Regions from separate parts of the Streptomyces sp. NPDC000151 genome, predicted to be linked through region 3. Evidence: riboswitches for the same ligand, from Rfam matches in the RefSeq annotation. Region 3 holds a riboswitch; each other region holds the start of a gene.

Region 1 (3,611 bases), on a different contig from region 3:
GGATGGCCGGGGACGACCTGGACGCGCAGGCCATCGCGGCGCAGGACCCGGAGGCGTTCGAGGAGCTGCTGGCCCGCAAGCCGGCCGTGCACCGCTATCCGCGGTCGATGGCCAAGCGGGTGCAGCAGCTGTGCCAGTACCTCGTCACGCACTACGACGGGGACGCCGAGGCCGTGTGGCGGGACGCCGAAACCGGCGCCGAGCTGCTGAAACGCCTCAACGACCTGCCCGGCTTCGGCAAGCAGAAGGCACAGATCTTCCTGGCCCTCCTCGGCAAGCAGTTCGGCGTGCGCCCCGAGGGCTGGCGCGAGGCCGCGGGGCCGTACGGCGAGGAGGGCTCGCACCGCTCGGTCGCCGACATCACGGGCCCCGAGTCGCTGGCCGAGGTCCGGGCGTACAAGCAGCAGATGAAGCGGGCGGCGAAGAAGGCGGCCGGCAAGTAGGGCCGCGCGGCCCGCCGCCCGGGGCGTGCGCGCTCAGCCCTCCGAAGGGGCGGCCACCCGCGCCGCCCACCGCTGTTCGACGCCCGACAGCCGCCAGTAGGCGATCGCCGCCGCCCAGACGACGACGAAGAGGCCGACGATGAGGTAGCCGACGTTGTCCAGGTCCAGGCCGGAGATCCGGTCGGTGACCGCGTCCTTCAGGCCGAGCTTGTCGTGCAGCACGGTCACCAGCTCGATGGTGCCGATGAAGAGGGCCACGGCGATGGACAGGCCGGTGATCGTGAGGTTGTAGTAGACCTTGCGCACCGGGTTGGAGAACGCCCACTGGTACGCGAAGTTCATGAACGTGCCGTCGAGGGTGTCGAAGAGGCTCATCCCGGCCGCGAACAGCAGCGGCAGGCACAGGACCGCGTACCAGGGCAGCCCGGACGCGGCGCCGCTGCCCGCCATCACCATCAGCGTCACCTCGGTCGCGGTGTCGAAGCCGAGGCCGAGGAGCAGCCCGATCGGGTACATCTGGCCCGGCCGCGTGATGGTCCTGGTGAACCGGCCGAGCACCCGGTTCATGAAGCCGCGCGAGTCCAGCTGCCGCTCCAGCTCCGACTCGTCGTACTCCCCGGCCCGCATGGCGCGGAAGACCCGCCAGATGCCGGCCAGCGCGATCAGGTTGAGGGCGGCGATGAGGTAGAGGAAGGCCCCGGAGACGGTGGTGCCGACCGTGCCGAGCACCTGGTGCGTACGGGAGCCCTCGTCCATCAGGGTCCCCGCGAGCGCCGCGCCGCCCGAGACCAGCGCGGCCATCAGCACGACCATGCTGGAGTGGCCGAGCGCGAACCAGAAGCCCACCGAGACCGGCCGCTTCCCGTCGGCCATGAGCTTGCGGGTGGTGTTGTCGATCGCGGCGATGTGGTCCGCGTCGAACGCGTGCCGCATGCCGAGGGTGTACGCGGTGACGCCCAGGCCCACGCCGAACACCTGTGTGCCGACGGTGTAGTGGCCGGGCACGACGAGCAGGAACAGCACACCGAACGCGACGATGTGCAAAGCGGCTATGACCGCCAGCAGGCCGGCCGTACGGACGGTGTCGCGCCGCTGCCAGCGGAACTGCGACAGATCGGCGGACGTGGGGGTATGAGTGGGCACGGTCATCCGGCCATCACGCTCCAGCACCTCGTGGAATCAGTTCGTGAGATGCCGTGGCCGGTCTCCTGGCTTACGAGGATCTCCTCCCCGCTCGTCAAGAGCGTGGAGGAGGACGCGCCCGCCCCGGCCTTCCCGTCCGCACTCCGCGGTCAGTGGCCCCCCGTACGTACGCGGTGCACGCACGGGGAATGGGTCGGTAGCTCCCCGATCACAGTGGCGAGGGCCGCTCCGGAATCGGACCCGTAGGTCTTCACCGGTCTTCCCGAGCACCACGGCCCGGCCACTCTAACCTCCCCCGTCCCGCCGCCGGGCGGTGTCCTCGGCCATCGGCTCTACGGCAACCGGGTCCGCCGCCGCCCAGTCGCCCAGCAGCCGCAGCGATTCCGCCGAGGCCGAGCCCGGCTCCGCGTGGTAGACGATCAGCTGCTGGTCCGGGTCGGCGGGCAGCCGCAGCGTCTCGTACGACAGGGTCAGCGGCCCGACGACCGGGTGGTGCAGCCGCTTCACGCCGAAGCCCTTGTCCTGCACGTCGTGCGTGGCCCACAGCTGCCGGAACTCCTCGCTCTTGACCGACAGCTCCCCGATCAGCGAGGCGAGCAGCGGGTCGTCGGGATGGCAGCCCGCGTCCAGGCGGAGGTAGGAGACGATGTCGGCGGCCTTGCTCTCCCAGTCGACGTAGAGCTCGCGCGCTGCCGGGTCCAGGAAGACCTGCCAGGCGATGTTCCGCTGCTCGGGCGGGAGCGCGGCGTAGTCGCCGAGCAGGGCGCACGCCATGCGGTTCCAGCCGATGACGTCCAGGCGGCGGCCCGCGACATACGCCGGAATCCCCTCCATCGCGTCCAGCAGCTGCTGCAGCGCGGGCCGCACCCGCTGCGGCCGCCCGGCGCCGCGCGAGCGCTTGGCCTTCGGCTTGACCAGGTGATTGAGGTGGGCCCGCTCGGCCTCGTTGAGCCGCAGGGCGCCGGCGATCGCGTCCAGTACGGCCGTGGAGACGTTCTGGCCGTGGCCCTGTTCGAGCCGTACGTAATACGCGACGCTCACCCCGGCCAGCTGCGCGAGCTCCTCCCGCCGCAGGCCCGGCACCCGGCGCCGCCCGCTGGGCCGCGGCAGTCCGACGTCCTCGGGCTGCAGACGCGCGCGGCGGGTGCGCAGAAACTCGCTCAATTCGGTGCGCTGGTCCATAGGCCCAGTATCCGGCCCGCCGCGTCCGTACGGGCCGGCCGAGCGGGCGTGAGGGTGCCACTACCAGTGGTACCAACCGCGTGCGTACGAAAACGGGGGCTCTGGCTCCGCTTCTCGTCCCGACGCAGCCTTGATGGCATGACACACACCTCTGTCACCGCGTATGCAGCACCCGCGCCCAAGGCACCGCTTGAGCGCACCACCATTCCGCGCCGTGAGCTCGGCGCGCACGACATCGAGATCGACATCAAGTACGCGGGGATCTGCCACTCCGACATCCACCAGGTGGACGAGGACTGGGGCCAGGCCATCTTCCCGATGGTCCCGGGCCACGAGATCGCCGGCGTGGTCTCCGCAGTGGGCCCCGAGGTCACCCGCCACCAGGTCGGCGACCGGGTCGGCGTCGGCTGCATGGTCGACTCCTGCCGGGAGTGCGACAACTGCAAGGCCGGTCTGGAGCAGCACTGCACCGGCACGGGCAACGTACAGACGTACAACGCCATCGGCCGGGACGGCGAGCCGACCTATGGCGGCTACTCGACCCACGTCGTGGTCTCCGAGGACTTCGCCCTCCGCATCCCCGAGGGCATCGGCCTGGACGCCGCCGCGCCGCTGCTGTGCGCGGGCATCACCGTGTACTCGCCGCTCTCCCGCTGGGGCGCGGGCCCCGGCAAGAAGGTCGCGGTCGTCGGCCTGGGCGGCCTCGGCCACATGGCCGTGAAGATCGCCCATGCCATGGGCGCCGAGGTCACCGTGCTCAGCCAGTCGCTCCGCAAGAAGGACGACGGGCTGAAGCTGGGCGCGAGCCACTACTACGCGACCTCCGACCCGGCCACCTTCCAG
Region 2 (3,611 bases), on a different contig from region 3:
CCACGCGTAGGCGTACATCGAGCTGAGCTTGCCGATGGTGGGCGCCGCCATGAAGAGGTTCAGGGACTGGCTCTGGTCCAGGTAGGGAGTGCGGTCGGCGGCCATGTCGATCAGCGCGCGCTGCGGGACCTCCCAGGCCGTGCGGTACAGCGCGCGGACGTCCTCCGGCACCCATTCCAGGTCCTGGACCGAGCCGTTGGCCTCGCGCAGCGCGTCACGGGTCCGCGCGTCCCACAGGCCCAGCGCCTTGAGCTCCTCGATCAGGTACGCGTTGACCTGCAGGAACTCCCCGCTCAGCGTCTCGCGCTTGAAAAGGTTGGAGACCTGCGGCTCGATGCACTCGTACACGCCCGCGATGGAGGCGATGGTCGCGGTGGGGGCGATCGCCAGAAGGAGTGAGTTTCGCATGCCGGTCGCCGCGATACGGGTGCGCAGCGCGGCCCAGCGGTCGGCCCAGCGGGGCTCGGCATTGGGGTAGTGGTCGGGGTGCAGCACGCCGCGGGCGGTGCGGGTCGCCGCCCAGTTCGGGTGCGGGCCGTGCCGCTCGGCGAGGTCGGCGGACGCCTCGTACGCGGCGAGCATGATCCGCTCGGAGATACGGGTGGACAGCTCGCGCGCCTCGGGGGAGTCGAACGGCAAGCGCAGCCGGAAGAACACGTCCTGGAGGCCCATCAGGCCCAGTCCCACCGGTCGCCAGCGGGAGTTGGACGCGCCGGCCTGCTCGGTCGGGTAGAAGTTGATGTCCACGACGCGGTCGAGGAAGGTGACGGCCGTCCGGACCGTGGCGTCCAGCTTGGCCCAGTCCAGCTCGCCGTCCGCGCCCAGGTGCGCGGCGAGGTTGACGGAGCCGAGGTTGCAGACGGCCGTCTCGCCGTCGTCCGTGACCTCCAGGATCTCCGTGCACAGGTTCGAGGAGTGCACGACCCGGCCCGGCTCGGCGGTCTGGTTCGCGGTGCGGTTGGCGGCGTCCTTGAAGGTCATCCAGCCATTGCCGGTCTGCGCCAGGGTCCGCATCATGCGGGCGTACAGCGTCCGCGCGGGGACGGCCTTGATCGCTTTTCCGTCGGCCTCCGCCTGCCGGTACGCGGCGTCGAACTCCGCGCCCCACAGGTCCACCAGCTCCGGCGCGTCCGCCGGCGAGAACAGCGACCAGTCCTGGTCCGCCTCGACCCGGCGCATGAACTCGTCCGGGATCCAGTGCGCGATGTTCAGGTTGTGCGTACGCCGCGCCTCCTCACCGGTGTTGTCGCGCAGCTCCAGGAACTCCTCGATGTCCGCGTGCCAGGTCTCCAGATACACGCAGGCGGCGCCCTTGCGGCGGCCGCCCTGGTTCACCGCGGCGACACTCGCGTCGAGGGTCCGCAGGAACGGCACGATGCCGTTGGAGTGCCCGTTGGTGCCGCGGATCAGCGAACCGCGGGCGCGCACCCGGGAGTACGAGAGGCCGATGCCGCCCGCGTGCTTCGAGAGGCGCGCGACCTGGTGGTAGCGGTCGTAGATCGAGTCCAGCTCGTCCAGCGGCGAGTCCAGCAGATAGCAGGAGGACATCTGCGGGTGGCGGGTGCCGGAGTTGAAGAGCGTGGGGGAGGAGGGCAGGTAGGAGAGCGTGCTGGTCAGCGCGTACAGCGCGGCGACGTCCTGGACGGCGCGGTCCGAGTGGTCCTCGGCCAGGCCGCAGGCCACGCGCAGCAGGAAGTGCTGCGGGGTCTCGATGACCTTGCGGGTGATCGGGTGCCGGAGGAGGTAGCGGGAGTAGACCGTGCGCAGGCCGAAGTAGCCGAAGCGGTCGTCGGCGCCGTCCTGGAGGGCCGCCTCGACCAGCGCGTCCAGCGTGGCGGCGTGCGTCCGGACGAACTCCGCCGTGCCGTCGGCGATCAGACCCTCGCGGTGCCCCGTGGCGACCGAGGCGGCGAAGCCCGTCGCGCCCTGGCTCGCGGCCTCCTCGGCGACCGCGGCGGTCAGCAGCCGGGCGGCCAGCTTGGAGTACTGCGGCTCATCGCCGATCAGCCCGGCCGCGGCCTCCATCGCCAGCTCGCGCAGCTCCGCCGCGTCCGAGCCGGCGTGCCGGCCGCGCAGCGCGGCCGCGGCGACCTTGCCCGGGTCGGTGGCCGGCAGGTCGGCGGTGAGGTCGGTCAGGGTGCGCAGCAGGGCCGTACCGGGGCCGTCGTCGGGCCGCGCGGTCGTCGCCCGCGCCTCCTGTGCCGCCCGCTTCTCCTGTGCCGCCTGCGCCTCTTGTGCTGACTCCGCTGGCGCGATGGTCACCTTGTGCTCTCCTCACTCGGCTGGGGCCGGGGGAGGGCGGTCGGAGGCGTACGGGCAGCCGCGCCGGAGCCCTGCCGGGCACGCGGGCACACCACGCAGCGTCCACCGGCCCATCCCACGGAGCCCGGACGTCTCGACGCCCGCACCGGAACGGATACGGACGTACCGTCGGCAGGTCCTCGGACTCGGCGAGCGCGGCACAAATGCCCACTCAGCACACCGTTGCGGGACAGTTCCGGATTCGCACCGGATTCCCCTGCGGCGACAGCGAGCACGAGCATACATCTTGTGTCGCCCCGCGCGAGCGTTCCCATATCTTGTGTCGCGACGCTGCTGTCCGTGCAGCCGTACGCACGGATGGTCACCCCTGCGAAGGCGTCAGCTCCCGGGCGAACGTCAGCAGCGGGCCGGCGTCCGGTATCGGATGCCAGTCGCGGTCCGGGGTCCGCGTGAACCCCAGGCGACGGTAGATGCGGTGCGCGCTGAGCATCGAGCGCTGGGAGGACAGCACGAGACGTGCGCAGCCCTCGGTCTCCCGCGCACGTTCCAGACACGCGCGCACCAGCGCCTCGCCCGCGCCTCTGCCGCGTGCCTCCTTCGCGACCGCCAGCATCCGGAACTCCGCCTCGCCCGGCCGCGCGATGTCCGCCCACGGACCGCCCGCCGGCACGAACGTCACCCCGCCCAGCACCTCGCCGTCCGCCACGGCCACCAGCACCTCCGCCTCGGCGGCCCGCCGCGCCACGTCCCGCAGCAGGGGCAGATAGCCGTCGTCCTCCCCGAAGTCGAGCAGCCCGTCACCGAGATACGCCTGGGCCGTGATCTCGCCCAGCCACGCGTGCTCCTCCGTACGTATCCGCCTGACCACGATGTCCATGGGATCCATGCGCTCAGTGTGCACCGGGGGTACGACAACGGGCCGCCGGTTTCCACCGGCGGCCCGTCGGCCGTCATGAGCTCAGGCGGGACTCTGCGGTCACGACCTAGTGGGCGGCGCCCGCCGTGGCCGGCGGCAGGTCCACCTGGACGCCCTTGTCACCGGCGTCCGCCGTGTAGTCCTCGGGCGAGGTCTCGTCGATGCCGGCAGGGGCCTTCACGGCCCGCAGGACGACCGTCAGGACCACCGTCACCAGGACGTTGAGCACGAACGCGGTCAGGCCGATGTAGCCGATCTCGCCGATCCCGGGGATCTCCGCGTTCGAGCCGCCGAAGTGCTTCTGCGTGGGGCTCGCCACGCCGTACGCCGCGACCGTGCCGTACACCATGCCGACCGCCCAGCCGGCGAGCAGCGCCCAGCGGTGGAACCAGCGGGTGAACAGGCCGCCCACCAGCGCCGGCATGGTCTGCAG
Region 3 (3,611 bases):
ACCCCGCTGCCGAGCACCACGGCGTGCACCGGGTCGCCGTCGCGCACCGCGTCGGCCAGCCGTTTCAGTGCCACGACGGCGACGCCCTCGGCACGTACGTAGCCGTCGGCCGCCGCGTCGAAGGCGCGCGACCGGCCGTCGACGGAGAGGAAGCCGCCCTTGGTCTCGGCGATGGTGTACTGCGGCGCGCTGTGCAGCAGTGTGCCGCCGGCCAGCGCGAGGTCGGTCTCGCCGCGCAGCAGGCTCTGCCGGGCGAGGTGCAGGGCGACGAGGGAGGAGCTGCAGGCGGTGTCGAGGGAGACGCTGGGGCCGCGGAAGTCGAAGGCGTGCGAGACGCGGTTCGACACCATCGTCATCATGGTGCCGGTCGCGGTGTGTGCCGCCAGGAAGTCCGGGTCGGCGAAGTGCAGGATCTTGTAGTCCAGCGTGAACGCGCCGATGAACACGCCGATGTCGCGGCCCGCCAGGCCGGCCGGGCGCTGGCCGCCGTCCTCCAGGGCCTCCCAGGAGACCTCCAGGAGCTTGCGCTGCTGCGGGTCGAGGTGGGCGGCCTCGCGCGGGCTGATGCCGAAGAACGCCGGGTCGAATTCGTCGAAGCCGTCGATGTACCCGCCGCGGCCGCCGACCAGCCGCCCGGGCTTGGCCCGGTCCCGGCTGCCCAGGGTGGTGACGTCGTACCGGTCGGCCGGGGTCGGGACGATGCAGTCCCGGCCCTCGGCCAGGTTCCGCCAGAACGCCCGGTGGTCGTTGGCGTGGCCGGGCAGGCGGCAGCCGATGCCGATGATGGCGATCCGGTCACGGGCGGAATCAGGCATTTGACTCATAAGCGCACGATAAGGGGCGCGTGCGGCACATCTCGGCACTCTGCCTGACGACACGTCAGGTCAGCTTGTCGGACAGTCGGCCCGATACCCCCGACCTGTTCCGCGCGGGGCTGCCCGACGACACTCGGCACGGCGTACGCACACAGCGGGGGATGGCACGTGGACGGCGACAGGGCATAACCTGATCGCTGCAGCTGGTTCGCCCTGTCCGCCAGGCAGGCGCGTCGTAAGAGGGAACCCGGTGGGAATCCGGGACTGCCCCGCAGCGGTGAGCGGGAACGACCGCCGTCATACGCACTGGATCCGACCGGGTCCGGGAAGCGACGGCCAGTAGGTGTCTACCTTCGGGTGGACGTGCTCGTGAGTCCGAAGACCTGCCCGTTGCCCGCACGCGGCCCCCGTCGTGTGCGGTCCTTCCGGTGACCTCGAGGGCGGGTCGGCGTACAGCAGGGACGCGGCACACGAGTGCGTGGCGTCCCGTCCGCTGTGCACTCCCTTCGCGCTCTCGCCCGTCGCCGGGCGCTCGGAGACACGCTCGCGAAGGAGAGCAACGTGACCAGCAAGAACACCGCCACGGCCGTACGGGCCACCGTGTACGGCTATCCCCGGCAGGGGCCGGACCGGGAACTGAAGAAGGCGGTCGAGGGGTACTGGAAGGGCCGCGTCACCGCCGACGCGCTCCGGGAGACCGCCGCGGGACTGCGCCGCTCCGTCTGGGGGCAGCTGGCCGAGGCGGGCCTGCACGAGGTACCGACCGGCGACTTCTCGTACTACGACCACGTGCTGGACACCAGCGTCATGGTCGGCGCGATCCCCCGCCGGCACCGCGCCGCCGTCGAAACGGACGCCCTGGACGGGTACTTCGCCATGGCCCGCGGCACGCAGGACGCGGCGCCGCTGGAGATGACCAAGTGGTTCGACACCAACTACCACTACCTGGTGCCGGAGCTGGGCCCCGACACCGTCTTCGCCGCCGACTCCCGCAAGCAGGTCGCGGAGCTGAGCGAGGCCCGCGCGCTCGGCCACACCGCACGCCCCGTCCTGGTCGGCCCGGTCACCTATCTCCTGCTCGCCAAGCCGGCCCCCGGCGTGGACCCCGGCTTCGAGCCGCTGACCCTGCTCGACCGGCTGCTGCCCGTCTACGCCGAGGTCCTCGCCGACCTGCGCGCCGCCGGTGCCGAGTGGGTCCAGCTGGACGAACCGGCGCTCGTGCAGGACCGCACCCCGGCCGAACTGAACGCCGCGGCCCGCGCCTACCGCGACCTCGGCGCCCTCACCGACCGCCCGCAGCTCCTGGTCGCGACCTACTTCGGACGTCTCGGCGAGGCCCTGCCGGTACTGGCCAAGGCCCCCGTCGAGGGGCTGGCGCTGGACTTCACCGAGGCCGCGGCCGGCAATCTGGACGACCTGGCGGCGGCCGGCGGCCTGCCCGGCAAGCGGCTGATCGCGGGCGTCGTCAACGGCCGCAACGTGTGGATCGACGACCACGGGAAGTCACTCGCCACCCTCGGCACCCTGCTGGGCCTCGCCGACCGGGTGGACGTGGCGGCCTCCTGCTCGCTGCTGCACGTCCCGCTGGACGCGGCCGCCGAGCGCGACATCGACCCGCAGATCGCCCGCTGGCTCGCCTTCGCCCGGCAGAAGACCGCCGAGCTGGTCACCCTGGCCCGCGGGCTGACGCACGGCACCGGCATCATCGCCGCCGAACTGGCCGCCAACCGCGCCGACCTCGCCTCCCGTACCGGCGCCGCGCTCACCCACGACCCCGCCGTGCGCGCCCGCGCCGCGGCCGTCACCGCCGCCGACTGCCGGCGCTCCCAGCCCTACCCCGAGCGGTCCGCGGCCCAGCGCGCCCACCTCGGCCTGCCGCCGCTGCCGACCACCACCATCGGCTCCTTCCCGCAGACGTCCGCGCTGCGCACCGCACGCGCCGATCTGCGCGCGGGCCGGATCGACGAGGACGCGTACGAGGAGCGGATCGCGGCGGAGATCCGCGAGGTCGTCGCGTACCAGGAGAAGGCCGGGCTCGACGTCCTGGTGCACGGCGAGCCGGAACGCAACGACATGGTGCAGCACTTCGCCGAGCGGCTGACCGGCTACCTCGCCACCCGGCACGGCTGGGTCCAGTCCTACGGCACCCGCTACGTCCGCCCGCCGGTGCTGGCCGGCGACGTCTCCCGCCCGGAGCCGATGACGGTGCGCTGGACCCGGTACGCGCAGTCGCTCACCGGGCGGCCGGTCAAGGGCATGCTCACCGGTCCCGTCACGATGCTCGCCTGGTCCTTCGTCCGCGACGACCAGCCGCTCGCCGACACCGCGCGCCAGGTCGCGCTGGCGCTGCGCGACGAGGTGGCCGACCTGGAGGCGGCGGGCACCTCGGTTGTCCAGGTGGACGAGCCGGCGCTGCGCGAGACGCTCCCGCTGCGCGCCGCCGACCACGCCGCCTATCTGGCCTGGGCCACCGAGGCGTTCCGGCTCGCCACCGGCGGCGTGCGCCCCGACACCCAGATCCATACGCACATGTGCTACGCGGAATTCGGCGACATTCTCCCGGCCATCGACGACCTCGACGCCGACGTGATCAGCCTGGAGGCGGCCCGTTCCCACATGCGGGTGGCCGGTGAGCTGGCCGCCGCCGGTTATCCGCGCGAGGTCGGCCCGGGTGTGTACGACATCCACTCACCGCGCGTCCCGGACACCGACGAGATCGAGGCCCTGATCCGCGCGGCGCTGACGGCCGTCCCCGCGGAGCGGCTGTGGATCAACCCCGACTGCGGCCTGAAGACC
Region 4 (3,611 bases), on a different contig from region 3:
GCGACGGCGTGCGGGCCGGGAGGGGCAGGACATGCCGCACGTGATCGACCACCGGGGCGGGGTGTGGAGCATCGCCGTGCCCATACCGGACAACCCGCTCGGGCACACCCTCGTCCATGTACTGGAGACGGACCGCGGCCCGGTGCTGATCGACACCGGCTGGGACGACCCGGACTCCTGGGACGCCCTCGCCGCCGGGCTCACCGCCTGCGGCACCGACGTGGCCGATCTGCACGGCGTCCTGGTCACTCACCACCACCCGGATCACCACGGTCTGTCGGCGCGGGTCAGGGAGGCGTCCGGCGCGTGGATCGCGATGCACGCGGCCGACACGGAGGTCGTCCGCCGCACCCGTGAGGCCGAGCCGGGCACGTGGCTGACGTACGTCATCGCGAAACTGGCCTCGGCTGGCGCGCCCGAGGACCACCTCGCGCCGCTCTACGCGGCCCGCGCCGAGGGGCGCACGCGCGGGCTCCCGGACCAGCGTCCCGCGCTCCCGGACCGCGAGATCGTCCCCGGCGAGCTGCTGGACCTCGCGGGGCGGCGGCTGCGCGCGGTCTGGACGCCGGGCCACACACCGGGCCACGTCTGCCTCCACCTGGAGGAGGCGCACCCGGCGGCGCGCCCCGGGCACGGCCGGCTCTTCTCCGGCGACCACCTGCTGCCGGGCATCACGCCGCACGTCGGCCTGTACGAGGACCCGGACGACGCGACGGTCACCGATCCCCTCGGCGACTATCTGGACTCCCTGGAGCGGATCGCGCGGCTCGGCGTCGCCGAGGTCCTCCCGGCCCACCAGCACGCCTTCACCGGCGCCGCCGAGCGGGCGGCGGAGCTCGTCGCGCACCACGAGGAACGGCTCGGCGGCCTGCGCGCCCTGCTCGCCGCCCCGCTCACGCCCTGGCAGCTCGCCGAGACCATGACGTGGAACCGCCCGTGGGAGGAGATCCCGTACGGCTCGCGCACCATCGCCGTCTCCGAGGCCGAGGCGCACCTGCGGCGCCTGGTGAAGGCGGGGCTGGCCGAGCCGGTGCCGGGCTCGGAACCGGTGACGTACCGGGCGGTGTGAGGCACGCGGCTGCCGGAGGCGGTGGGCCCGGGCGGCCACGCAGCCCTTCTGCACGTGCCGGAGACCGGCCGCTACCCGCCGGTTAAAGTGGTCCGGACAAGTTCATTCGTGCCCGACCGGGGGAAGCCGGTGGAAAACCGGCGCTGACCCGCAGCCGTGAGCCCTGGCGCGCATCCGTGCGCCGGAGCGAGCCGGAACGCCCGGCGGGGCACGCCCAAGGCTCCCGCGTACCGTACGGCCGCCCTTCATCGGCCGTCCGGCGCGCGGCACCGTCGAGGTATACGGAGCTGAGCCCGGTGCCACCGCGCCCGCGCGCCGCGCGCGACGTGGTGCGGCGGAGTACGGCTGCGTGACCTCCCACCTCGCGCACCCCGCGAACCGACCGAGAGGCACCGACCCCATGGCCATCACGGCCCGCTCCCTCGCCGCCCCGGCGCGCCGCTGCGCCGCGGCCCTGGCCGCCGCCGTGCTGTGCGCGGCCGCTGCCCCCGCCGCGTTCGCCGCCGACCCCGCGCCCGCCGCGTCCCCCAAGCTCCCGAAGGGCCTGTACGGCAGCACGGACCCGAAGTACGACGGCGTCTGGCGGCAGTCGCTGGCGCTGCTGGCGCAGGACACCGCGGGCGTGCGCCCGGCGGACTCGGCGGTGGACTGGCTCGCCGGGCAGCAGTGCGCCGACGGCGCGTTCACCGCGTACCGCGCCGACCCGAAGCAGGGCTGCGACGCGAAGACGATGCGGGACACCAACCAGACGGCCGCCGCCGTGCAGGCGCTGGCCGCGGTCGGCGGGCATGCGGACGCGGTGCGCAAGGGCGTCTCCTGGCTGAAGTCCGCCCAGAACGACGACGGCGGCTGGGGCTCGGCCGCCGGCGCCCCGAGCGACGCCAACTCCACTTCGGTGGTGATCGGCGCGCTGGCCGCCACGGGCACGAAGCCCGAGTCGGTGACGGCCAAGAAGGGCGGCACGTCGCCGTACGACGGGCTGCTCGCCTTCCGGCTCGGCTGCGACGCGAAGAAGAAGGACCGCGGCGCGTTCGCCTTCCAGGCCAAGGACGGGAAGCTCGCCGCCAATGAGGACGCGACGGCCGCCGCGGTACTGGGGGCGCTGGGGAAGGGCTTCGTCGTCGAGCCGGGTGCGGACGCCGCGAAGCCGGCGTCCTGCGAGGACGCCGCGAAGGACCCGCACGCGGCCGCCGCCGACGGCGCGGCCCACCTCGTCTCCGTCCTGGACGCGCACGGCCACCACCTGATGTCCGCGATGCCCGGCGCCGAGGCGCAGCCGGACGTCGGCAACACCGCCGACGCCGTCGTCGCGCTGGCCGCCGCGGGGCGTGCCGACGAGGCGAAGCGGTCGCTGGGCTGGCTGCGCGGGCACTCGGCGGCCTGGGCGAAGCAGAGCGGCCCGGCCGCGTACGCGCAGCTGATCCTCGCCACGCACGCCACCGGCGGCGACCCGCACGACTTCGGCGGCACGGACCTGGTGACGAAGCTCAACGCGACCGGCCCGAAGCCGGCGGCCGCCTCGGCCCGGCAGGACGGCAAGGACCAGAAGCAGGACGAGGGCGGCATCTCCGTGTGGTGGGTCGTGGTCGTCGGCCTGGCGGCGGGCGCCGGCATCGGCTTCCTGGTGAGCGGCCGCCGGAAGCAGAACCAGCTGTGAGCAGCGCCGTCCGTATCGCACGCGGCATCGGCGCCCTGGCCCTGGCCGGCACGGCCACGGGCCTGGCCGCCGCGCCCGCGCACGCCGAGGAGTACCGCTACTGGTCCTTCTGGACGGCGGACGCGGCGGCCCACGGGGGCGGTGGCTGGACGTACGCCACCGAGGGGCCCTCGACGGCCCGCCCCGCAGACGGCGGCGTGGCCGGCTTCCGCTTCACCGTCAGCGCCGACTCCGCGCGCGCCACGAAGCCGCGCGCGGCCGCCGACTTCGACGCGGTCTGCGGCGGCACGAAGGCGGCGGACGGCCGCAAGCGGGTCGCCGTCGTCCTCGACTTCGGCACGGCGGCCGACGCCCCGAAGGGCGAGAACCCGCCCGCGGCCCGTACGGAGTGCGCGCGGGTCCCCGAGGACGCGAGCGCGGGCGACGCGCTGGCCGCGGTCGCGGCGCCGCTGCGGTACGACTCCAGTGCGCTGCTGTGCGCGATAGCCGGTTATCCGGAAAAGGGCTGCGCCGAGCAGGCGGGCGGGTCGTCGAAGGGCTCCGGCGAGTCCACCGGGTCCACCGGGTCCGCGGCGCCCGATGGTGGCGCGTCCGGCTCCGGTGCGTCCGGCTCCGGCGAGCACACCGGTGCCGGTGGGCCCTCCGCCGGCCTGATGGGCGGCATCGCCGCGGTTGCCGTCCTCGGCGCCGCCGCGGTGTGGCAGGCCCGGCGCCGGCGCGGATGACCGGCACCCGAGCCCCCGCCCGGCTGCGCGCCCCCGCCCGGCTGCGTGCTCCCCTCGCCACGCGGGGGCGTGCGCTGCACGCCGGCGCGTGGTGGCTGTGGGCGCTGGGCCTGGCGACGGCCGCGTCCCGCACCACCAACCCGCTGCTCCTCGGCCTGCT

The links. A riboswitch is a leader RNA that binds a small molecule or an ion and turns the genes downstream of it on or off. The one in region 3 is predicted to bind cobalamin.
Region 1: another riboswitch for cobalamin. It lies ahead of nicT (Nickel transporter NicT); the one in region 3 lies ahead of metE (5-methyltetrahydropteroyltriglutamate--homocysteine S-methyltransferase).
Region 2: another riboswitch for cobalamin. It lies ahead of ABT381_RS12730 (ribonucleoside-diphosphate reductase subunit alpha); the one in region 3 lies ahead of metE (5-methyltetrahydropteroyltriglutamate--homocysteine S-methyltransferase).
Region 4: another riboswitch for cobalamin. It lies ahead of ABT381_RS32930 (SCO2321 family membrane protein); the one in region 3 lies ahead of metE (5-methyltetrahydropteroyltriglutamate--homocysteine S-methyltransferase).

The regions. Positions count from the first base shown of each region.
Region 1 covers NZ_JBEPFC010000063.1:13,211-16,821, forward strand. The annotation lists gene ABT381_RS19005 (HhH-GPD-type base excision DNA repair protein) at 1-443, shown strand, start outside; gene nicT (Nickel transporter NicT) at 477-1,592, opposite strand; cobalamin riboswitch at 1,625-1,875, opposite strand; gene ABT381_RS19015 (helix-turn-helix domain-containing protein) at 1,872-2,768, opposite strand; gene ABT381_RS19020 (NAD(P)-dependent alcohol dehydrogenase) at 2,907-3,611, shown strand, end outside.
Region 2 covers NZ_JBEPFC010000032.1:45,645-49,255, reverse strand. The annotation lists gene ABT381_RS12730 (ribonucleoside-diphosphate reductase subunit alpha) at 1-2,262, opposite strand, end outside; cobalamin riboswitch at 2,416-2,547, opposite strand; gene ABT381_RS12725 (GNAT family N-acetyltransferase) at 2,624-3,139, opposite strand; gene mctP (monocarboxylate uptake permease MctP) at 3,246-3,611, opposite strand, start outside.
Region 3 covers NZ_JBEPFC010000013.1:80,989-84,599, reverse strand. The annotation lists partial or broken gene ABT381_RS06890 (condensation domain-containing protein) at 1-824, opposite strand, end outside; cobalamin riboswitch at 1,003-1,220, shown strand; gene metE (5-methyltetrahydropteroyltriglutamate--homocysteine S-methyltransferase) at 1,377-3,611, shown strand, end outside.
Region 4 covers NZ_JBEPFC010000200.1:7,149-10,759, forward strand. The annotation lists gene ABT381_RS32925 (Strvi_7410 family MBL fold metallo-hydrolase) at 32-1,069, shown strand; cobalamin riboswitch at 1,152-1,291, shown strand; gene ABT381_RS32930 (SCO2321 family membrane protein) at 1,470-2,726, shown strand; gene ABT381_RS32935 (SCO2322 family protein) at 2,723-3,451, shown strand; partial or broken gene ABT381_RS32940 (CbiQ family ECF transporter T component) at 3,448-3,611, shown strand, end outside.